Regions from separate parts of the Paenibacillus sp. FSL W8-0426 genome, predicted to be linked through region 2. Evidence: riboswitches for the same ligand, from Rfam matches in the RefSeq annotation. Region 2 holds a riboswitch; each other region holds the start of a gene.
The links. Region 2 has a riboswitch for cobalamin ahead of cobJ (precorrin-3B C(17)-methyltransferase). Riboswitches for the same ligand answer to the same signal wherever they lie in the genome.

Region 1: linked by a shared signal. The riboswitch ahead of MKY59_RS06870 (ABC transporter substrate-binding protein) and the one ahead of cobJ (precorrin-3B C(17)-methyltransferase) in region 2 are both predicted to bind cobalamin.
Region 3: linked by a shared signal. The riboswitch ahead of nikB (nickel ABC transporter permease) and the one ahead of cobJ (precorrin-3B C(17)-methyltransferase) in region 2 are both predicted to bind cobalamin.

What each region holds. Positions count from the first base shown of each region.
Region 1 is NZ_CP150203.1:1,513,443-1,516,718, forward strand. It holds gene cbiB (adenosylcobinamide-phosphate synthase CbiB) at 1-175, shown strand, start outside; gene MKY59_RS06865 (histidine phosphatase family protein) at 166-858, shown strand; cobalamin riboswitch at 995-1,151, shown strand; gene MKY59_RS06870 (ABC transporter substrate-binding protein) at 1,365-2,363, shown strand; gene MKY59_RS06875 (iron chelate uptake ABC transporter family permease subunit) at 2,360-3,276, shown strand, end outside.
Region 2 is NZ_CP150203.1:6,442,737-6,446,012, reverse strand. It holds gene MKY59_RS29130 (endospore germination permease) at 1-258, shown strand, start outside; gene MKY59_RS29125 (uroporphyrinogen-III synthase) at 407-1,231, shown strand; cobalamin riboswitch at 1,476-1,701, shown strand; gene cobJ (precorrin-3B C(17)-methyltransferase) at 1,977-3,276, shown strand, end outside.
Region 3 is NZ_CP150203.1:280,106-283,381, forward strand. It holds gene MKY59_RS01275 (AraC family transcriptional regulator) at 37-885, shown strand; cobalamin riboswitch at 957-1,148, shown strand; gene nikB (nickel ABC transporter permease) at 1,262-2,251, shown strand; gene nikC (nickel transporter permease) at 2,248-3,084, shown strand; gene MKY59_RS01290 (ABC transporter substrate-binding protein) at 3,100-3,276, shown strand, end outside.

The sequences.
Region 1 (3,276 bases), 2.0 Mb from region 2:
CCATGGCGTAGCTTCATTTCGTGCATATATGGGTGAGCCCACTCGTCCAATGGAGGCCGAAGACATCGTGCGCACGTCGCGCTTAATGTTCTGGTCGGCCGGATCGTTCGTACTGCTCTGCATCTTGGTGAATCTTCTGGTTTGGTTCTGCGGAGGCTCGTTGTTATGGACATGATGACAAGACGGGGAGAACCACAAGATGAGCAAGGGACATACGATGGATGGGAAAAAGAATTATGGTTGGTTCGTCATGGCACGACGGCATGGAACACGGAAAAGAGGTACCTTGGGCATACCGATATCGGTTTGCAGCCTGAAGCGGAGCAGGAATTGGCCTCACTGCGCGTGCAGTTGGGCGGCATCGAGTGGAGAGCGGTCCATAGCAGCGATCTGCTTCGCTGCCGTCAGACGCTGGAACGGATCGCGCCCTTGCACGCAGGGCAAGCCCACATGGACTCCCGGCTGAGAGAAATCCATTTTGGCGAATGGGAAGGGCGTACCTATGAGGAACTCAAGCATTTGGCCCGTTACCGGGAATGGATCGATTCACCGCAAACGGTAACTCCGCCCGGCGGGGAATCGTGGTTATCGTTTGCGGCCCGGATTGATGATTTTTTGAATGAAGTAGTATGGACGGAACCTCGGGATGAGAGAACTAGCGATTCAACAACAGCGCAGACGAAAGAACTGGTCATTGCGCATGGCGGGGTCATTCGTTACATGCTGACTCGCCTGCTGCCAGGTCAGTCGTTCTGGGACGTTTCGGTCATTCCGGGGCAAGCGATCCGGCTTCAATTGGAACGTTCGCCTGACGGGTGGAAGGCGATCCGTCTTTCTTTTCCCGAAATCGGGTTGTAAGCACGGTCGATATCACCTATAATCACAACAGAAGTGTGGCTTCGGTACAAGCATCGTTTCAAGAGCTGGCGAAGGCGTTCGGCAGCAGATGCACACCCACTTGAATGGTGATGCAATATCAACGACCATGGGACCCGTTACTCCCGAAAATCACGGCGTCCGTTCGGACGATCCGGAGAGGGCAAACGGGTAAAACAGGGGAAGCCGGTGCAAATCCGGCACGGTCCCGCCACTGTAATCCAGCCGATTCGGCGTGGAAAGTCAGGTTGCCTGCCCAGGGCGTTTAACCATCGGTGTTCCTTCGAGGAAAGGACAGCGTTTCGGGCAATGCTCCATGCATGCGGCCTTGTGCTGTCGTGCGCGGATCGCCATATGCGAGACGTTATCCCTGATCCTGATCGCAAGGATCGGGGATTTTTTTTCAAGAAACGGCCATTCAAGGGACAGACACGGGCGGAAGCACAGTCTTCGATCTACCAAACACAGAAAAAGGGGAGAATCCAATCATGAGATTCACGACATGGAAAGGCATGGCGTCCCTGCTGAGCGCAGCGATGCTGACATTCGCTCTCGCAGGATGCGGAGCGGCAACAACGAACAACGAAGGAGGCGCAGGCACGCAGCAGCCGGCACAGGGGCAATCCCAGGAACAGGCGCAGACGGACCTTAAAACGCAGTATCCGCTCACGGTGACCGATGCAACGGGCGAGTCGTTTACGTTTGAAAAGGCGCCGACAAAGATCGTCTCCGTATCGCCAGCCGAAACGGAATCGCTGTTCGCGCTCGGATTGGACGAGCAGATCGTGGGCGTATCCGATTTCGACGATTATCCGGAAGCAGCGACGACAAAACCGAAGATGGGCGGCGTGTCCAAGCCGAACGAAGAGTCGATCATTGCAGCGGATGCCGATCTCGTGGTAACGGGGATTTCGATGAGCGAGGAAGCCGTGAAAAAGCTGCGCGACTTGGGTATCACCATTTTCAAAACAGACCCGAAATCGGTCGATGACGTAATCAACAACATCGAAACGTTCGGCAAAATTACGGACCGTCAGGCAGAAGCCCAGAAATTGGCCGCACAGATGAAACAAGATGTGGCTGACGTGACGGAAGCGGTCAAATCGGTGAAACCGGAAGACAAGAAAAAAGTGTACGTGGAGTTCTCCCCAGGCTGGACTGTGGGCAAGGGAGAGTTCATGGATGAAATCATCACGCTTTCCGGTGCTACGAACGTCGCTTCCGACATGACAGGCTGGAATGAAATCAACGAAGAAAACATCATCGCCGCCAATCCGGATGTGATTTTGTACGCGGACGACGTGGTGGAAGACTCCAAAACACTGGATCAAATCATCAAGGCCCGCAGCGGTTGGGATCAAATTACAGCCGTCAAAAACGATCAGGTCATCGGTTTGGATGCCAACCTGCTGACTCGTCCAGGTCCTCGCGTGACCCAAGGTTTGAAGGAAGTGGCCAAGGCGGTCTATCCTGACTTGTTCCAATGAGCCGCAAACTTGCAGTGTACGGCACAGCAGGCATGGTGCTGCTTGTCCTGACCGTGCTGATCTGCACCGGCATCGGCTCGGTCTCGCTGCCGATCCGGCATATTGCAGGTATTATTCTGCATCACGTTCCATGGCTGGGTGACCGGATCGTTCCGGATTGGACGACTGCAGCGGAACAGATCATATGGAAGGTACGCCTTCCGAGGGTGCTGCTCGCTGTTCTCGTCGGCGCAGCATTAGCCGTGGCCGGCGCTGGATTTCAGGGCGTACTGCGCAACCCGCTGGCCGACCCGTTCACCCTTGGCGTATCGTCCGGAGCGTCGGTGGGGGCAGCCGTGTTGATCTTTTTCGGCCTGCAATATGCGCTGATCGGCGTCTGGACGCTGCCGTTGGTTGCTTTCGTGACCGGAGTGCTGACATTGTGGTTTGTGCTGGCTTTGGCGCGCGAAGGCCGCAAAATCCCGACGCACAGCCTCATTCTTGCCGGCGTGGTGATGCAGAGTTTCCTGGGAGCGGTCGTATCCTTCCTGTCCACCATGTCCAAACAAACGATTAACGAAATTATATATTGGACGATGGGAAGTCTGGCACTGCGTGGATGGTCGTATACGGCCATCCTTTTCCCATATTTCCTGCTTGGTTTGCTCGTGCTGTGGAGCCAAGCTCGTTCATTGAACATTTTGGCGCTGGGCGAAAGACAGGCTGCCCACATCGGCGTTCGCGTCGACCGATTGAAGCTGACGGTGCTCGGCGTGGGTACGCTGCTGACGGCTGGGGCCGTCTCGGTGTCGGGCGTGATCGGTTTTGTCGGTTTGGTCATTCCGCATATGCTGCGGCTGATCGTCGGCCCGGATTACCGTCTGCTGGTGCCGCTCTCCGCCATAGGCGGTGCGATCTTCATGGTATGGGCCGA
Region 2 (3,276 bases):
CTGACCGGACCGATTGCGCTGCTCGGGTTTGTTTGCGCGTTTTGGTTTTTCCGGAACGCCGTCCAGCTTTACCGGTTTACGCGGGAATGGACATGGATCGCCATAGTGTTTGAGGTCTTGATTCCGATCCTGTTGTTTCTGTTTCTTCGACCCAAAAAGAAACGGGCAGGCAAGCATGAGCAGCATGCGGAGAAATCCGGGCAGGAGGATGAAAGAAAGCGAAGCGGCCCGCAGGGCGGAAAACTTCAACCTTCTTAAGAAGGTGCATGGTTTATGGATTTTATAAAAAATCGTTATAGGAAAACCCCGAAAATAAAGGGTATTCAAGGTTCCCCTGCATGGGCTCTGCCTGTATACTGAAGTCAGACTGATGAACTTTCGGCAGAATCCAACTGGGGGGAACGATATGGCGCAACATTTGGCAGGCATACGCGTGGCTCTGACGGGACCGCGCAAGTCGAGGGAGATGTCCCTGCTGGTTGAAAAAATGGGCGGAATTCCGCTGGTACGGCCTGCACAGGGAACGGTGTTTCTGGATGACCGGAGCATTCGGGACGGACTGGTCTCCTGGATTTCCAATCCGCCGGACTGGGCGGTGCTGACGACGGGCATGGGGCTCGATGCCATTTTTGATATGGCAGAGGATATGGAGCTTGCCGGAGCGCTGCTTGATGTACTTGCGGCTTCGTCGATTGCGGCGAGAGGATACAAAACGGTGAATGCACTGCGCAAGCGCAGGCTTTCACCCATCGTTCGGGACGATGATGGCAGCACGGAAGGGTTGATCCGCGAGTTTGCTGCCCATGATCTTGCCGGGAAAAAAGTGATGCTGCAGCTCCATGGCGAAACGGCACCGAAACTGGTGAGTTGGCTGGAGCAGCAAGGCGCCCAGGTGCGGCAGGTGCTGCCTTATCGGCATGTGCCGCCGGAAGAAGCGGAGCTGGCGCAGCTGTTGAACGAAATCATCGCGAACGAGGTTGACGCCGTTGCTTTTACAAGCGGCCCGCAGGTGCGTTTTTTGACGGAATACGCAGCTTCGCAAGGCAAGCTGGAACAGATGCAGGAGGCGTTCAGGCAGGGCGTGGTGGCCGCTTCGGTGGGCAAAGTAACGGCAAATGCCATGCGCGAGGAAGGCATCGAGGTTCGCGTTGTCCCCGAGGAAGAAAAGATGGGGGCGCTCATCGTGGAGCTGGGCCGTTATTACGCCGCTTTGAAGGTAGATCAGGCTTAAAGGATGCACGGTATAAAAAGGCGAAAAGGCTGAGAGCAGTCCTTCGCTATGCTGATGTGCGGGTTTTGGTCAACCGAAGAGGAATGGAAAAGCTAATAAGAAGAGGCCTTGATCCATACATGGATCAGGGCCTTTTTAGTTTCGCAGGCAAAGGATTGCGTCCGGGCGGGAAAATTAAATGAATGCAGGCCTTCATGGGCATGGACATCATTTCCTGACGGATGGTATGATGAAGACAATATCATCACATGAAAACAGACAAGGTGCTCTTGCTTTCAGGCAAGAGGTAACAGGGAATCGGGTGCAAATCCCGAGCGGTCCCGCCACTGTAATGGGGAGGCTCCTTTCAATAATATCGGTTGCGCAGACGTTGGAGCTGCTGCTGATAAGTCACTCGGATTCACCGGGGAAGACGAAAAGGAAGCTGATGAACCAGAGCCAGGAGACCTACCTTGAATGTGTCACCGGACCCTTCGCGGAAAGGAGCGGTGTACGAACGATCAGGAAAAGGGCGGACCATAGGTCCGTCCGGCAGACCCTTCCGGGCCATGCATCAGCAGGATCATTCTTCCACGGAATGATGCTGTGTTCTTGAGCATACGTACATTCGTATCCCGTCCGCATTGCGGACGGGATTTATTGGCGTTCTCAGAGTTTTGAATATGCGATAAGGCGCGAAGAAGGCCGGCTTAGCCGTCCTTCTTCACTGTTTAAGTCGGACAGGTTATCGGAGGAGGAGAAACAGATGCAAGGACTAGGCAAGCTGCTTGTTATCGGATTCGGTCCAGGGGCCATGGAGCATATTACCCACCGGGCGCTTGAGGCACTGAGAGAGAGCGAGGTCATTATCGGCTACAACACGTACGTCGACCTGATTCGGCCGCTGCTGACCGGACAGGAAATCGTACGTACGGGCATGACCGAGGAAGTCAGCCGTGCGCAGGAAGCGGTAAGACAGGCGGAAGCGGGAAAAATCGTGGCCGTGATTTCCAGCGGCGACGCGGGCGTATACGGTATGGCCGGCCTCGTATACGAAGTGTTGATGGAGCGCGGATGGAAGCCGGACAGCGGCGTGGAAGTGGAGGTGGTTCCGGGCGTTTCGGCGATCCAGTCCTGCGCTTCCTTGCTGGGAGCGCCTGTCATGCACGATGCTTGCACGATCAGTTTGAGCGACCATCTGACCCCGTGGGACACCATTAAGCGCCGGGTTGAGGCCGCGGCTTCCGCTGATTTCGTCATTGCATTGTACAATCCGCGGAGCGGCAGGCGGACCCGCCAGATCGTAGAAACGCAGGAGATTCTGCTGCGTTACCGTGATCCCAAGACCCCTGTCGGGCTGGTCAAAAGCGCGTACCGCGACCGCCAGCATGTGGTCATCACCACGCTGGAGGATATGCTGAACCATGACATCGGCATGCTGACGACCGTGATCATCGGCAATTCGTCCACCATGATGTACGAAGGCCTCATGGTGACCCCGCGCGGCTATCAGCGGAAATACACGCTGAACGCGACGGAACAGCCGCTCCGGCCGCATGAGCGGCTGCGCACGGAAGCCGAGCCATGGTCGCTCGGCGCGATGGAGGCCCGTGCTGCCGCGAGCGGTACGGCAGCGGGCCAAAGCGCGGCCGGCGCAGCGCCTGCGGGACCGGCGACGAGCCCGGCGGGCAGCGATGCCGGCGGAGCCACTGCCGTGCTCGTCGCCGAGCGGCCTGCGCCGGCGGTTGCCGCGACGCACGCAGCCGCCGCAGCCGCGTCCATCGGCGCAGCCGAGCTGGCCGCGGAGGCGCTCGGTCGGCTCGCGGCAGGCGGGGCCCTCGCGGGCGAAGCAGCCAGCCGCTGGCTGGACGCCGGGCCTGGAGCCGCTGCGCCGCAGGCCCTGGAGCGCACGGCGCCCGCGCCAGGCAGCAAGCCGCCGCTCTTCGAGGTGGGCGTATCGCCCGGCGTCGGCAACAAAAAGTTCAGCGCCGCACAGATGGCGCTGCTTGCGCAATGCGCGGGTGACGACGGCGAGCTGGAGTATACGCCGGAGCACCAGATCATAT
Region 3 (3,276 bases), 750 kb from region 2:
CGTTGGCGGCTCTCCAAACAGAAGGAAGGGACAGACGTGAGCAGAATCGAAATGAATGTGGTGCCGATGGATTGGACGCAGATGGAACTGGTCATGCTTTTTTTCGGGTGGGAGGCCTGTGAGCCTTTGCATTACTGGGGGCCGGGCGTCCGTGACAGCTACATTATCCATTACGTTCACAAGGGACGCGGCAAGGTGCTGATGAACGATCGGCAGCATATGTTAACCAAGGGACAAGGTTTTCTCATTCTCCCCGACACGATCGTGCATTATGAAGCCGACGAGGCGGACCCATGGACGTATTCGTGGTTTGGCTTCAAAGGCGTGCAGGCCAAAGCGTTCATGCAGCGCGCGCAGTTGAATTCCGATCATCCGGTGTTTCGGGCAAGGAACGAGGCGGCGCTGGACGGATTGTATCAGGAAATGGTTCAGGTGTCCGGCCGCTCGGGCGCGGACGTGTTTACTCAAAGCTTGTTGTATCGCCTCATAGCCGAGCTGATTGCTTCTTCACCGGAAGAGGAGGGCAAGCGGCAGCCTTCTTCTACCAAAGAAGAGTACATACGACAGGCGGTGAGATACATGGAGAACCGATATAGCCAAAAAACGAGCGTTCTCGACATCGCGCAGGCCGTAGGACTGGATCGCACGTACCTGTCGGGGCTGTTTAAGGAAAAGTACGGCAAGCCGCTGCAATCTTTTTTTCTGGAATACCGGATGAATCGCGCCGCCGAGCTGCTGCAGAGTCCGATGCTGTCCATTAGCGAGGTGGCACATTCGGTGGGATATACGGACCCGCTATTGTTCTCCAAAATGTTCAAAAAGGTCACCGGCATGTCTCCGAAGGGAGCCAGAACCAAGTCCACTGAAACGAGTGATGCACGATAGAATAAGTCCCTTAAATTTGAAGAAAAAGCTATGATCTTGCCTACCTGCCAGTTATACTGGAACACATACCAATCGAATAGATGGAACTGGGTGCTGTACCCGATCGGGTACAAGCTTAATAGGGAAGCCGGTGAAATGCCGGCGCGGTCCCGCCACTGTAACAGGGGAATCAGGCAGCGATAAGCCACTGGCCATAGCCGGGAAGGCGCTGCAACGATGTTGATCCTGAAGCCAGGAGACCTGCCCGGTTTGACAACACAGCAACAGCCTACGGGAGATAGGAAGGTGTTTTGAATTAGCGCGATTTTTGTATGGGAATCGGTTTATTTGAGGCGTCCTTATCCGGGAATATACGGGAGAGGGATGCCTTTTTTGCATGGCAGAGATCGGGTTTGCTGTGAATCGAAGCAGAGAGGACGGCTGGCTTTTGGGCAAATACATCGGTAAAAGAATACTTCAGCTGGCAGCCGTTCTGTTCGGCATCACCTTCCTGACCTTTCTCCTGACCTACCTGTCGCCGGGAGACCCGGCCAGGCTGATGCTCATGGCTACGGGCGTGACGCCATCCGAGGAGCTGGTTGAGCAGGTGCGGGCAGAATTGGGACTGGACAAGCCCTTTTGGGTGAGGTACGGCCTATGGCTTGGACAAGTCGGGACAGGAGATTTCGGTACGTCGTACAAATACGGACGGCCCGTGTTCGACGTGCTGATGTCACGTTTGCCGGCCACGCTGCGTTTGACAGGCGGTGCCATGCTTCTTGTGGTCGTTGTTTCGTTTCCGCTCGGCATCCTGTCGGCCATCCATAGAAATAAAGTGCTGGATCTCATCATTCGCCTGTTCTCCTTCGCAGGGTTGTCCATGCCAAGCTTCTGGCTGGGCATGCTGCTTATGCTCTGGTTCGGCGTGCATCTGAAGCTGTTTCCCGTCACGGGCAGCTCGGGTCTGCATAGTCTCGTATTGCCTGCATTAACGCTGGCACTGCCTTTGATCGCTCAGTACAGCAGGCAAATCCGCGCCGTCATTCTGGAGGAACATTCCCAGAACTACGTAGACGGAGCCAGAGCCAGAGGCATGAAGGAAGGAACAATCATGATCCGGCATATTCTTCCGAACGCGATGCTTCCAGTCATCACGCTAATGGGCATGTCTACCGGGGCTCTGCTCGGCGGGGCCGCAATCATAGAGAGCTTGTTCGTGTGGCCGGGCGTGGGCCAGATGGCGGTGGAAGCGATCTTTTCACGGGATTATCCGCTCATTCAGGGTTATGTGATCTGGATGGCTACGATGTATGTCGTGTTGAATCTGTTGGTCGATGTATGGACCCATCTGCGAGACCCGCGGATCCGATTGGATGTGGATGTATGATGAGGACATTCCGGCTTACGTTGTCGCAGCATCGTTGGTTCGCCGTGGTGCTCGCGTTGACGGCGTGTTGGATCGTGCTCGCCATGATCGCCCCCCTGTTTGCGCCGCATGATCCGCTGGCCACCAACTTTGGCATGGTGCTGCAACCCGCCAGCCCCGAGTATCCGCTCGGGACCGACCAATTGGGACGATGCATTCTGTCCCGTATCCTGTATGGGGCACGCACGTCGCTGCTGCTGACCTTCATGATGATCGGCATCGTGTTCGGGATCGGCGTAGGCATCGGCATCATTGCCGGTTATGCGCGCGGCATCGTGGATTCGCTGTTGATGCGGCTGGCCGATACGATGATGGCTTTTCCCGGAATCATTTTCGCCATCGCCGTCGTCGGCATGTTGGGTCCGGGTCTGCTTCATACGGTCATCGCGCTGTCGGTGGTCTGGTGGGCCAAATATGCGCGCATGGCGAGAAGTTTGGTCATATCGCTGCGACAAAAGGAATATGTCGCCGCCGCCGCTTTCAGCGGGGCGCGTCGTACCCGAATCGTTTGGGGCACCGTTCTGCCGAACATGCTGTCACCGTTAATCGTGATGGCCATGATGGATGTGGGCGGCATGATGCTCTCCATATCCGGCTTGTCCTTCCTGGGGCTTGGAGCGCAGCCGCCGGAACCGGAGTGGGGAGCCATGCTGAACGAAGGCCGGAGATACCTGCAGACGGCCCCATGGCTATTGCTGTATCCGGGCCTGGCGATATTTTGTACGGTCATGATTTTTAATTTGTTGGGCGACAGCCTCAGGGATGTGCTGGACCCTCGAAAAAACGCAGCTTGACTGGAGGATATAGAAGTGAAAACAACCCGTTTAAAAGCAGTACTGCTTACGTTCGCGTCATTTTTTATTGTATTTGCCCTCACGGCATGCGGAAGTACCAATTCATCCAGCAGGACTGGTACCGGTGGGAAAGAAACAAGCTCGGCAACGAGTGCATCCGCTGTGCCGTCGCATTTGAACGTGGCTCTGTTC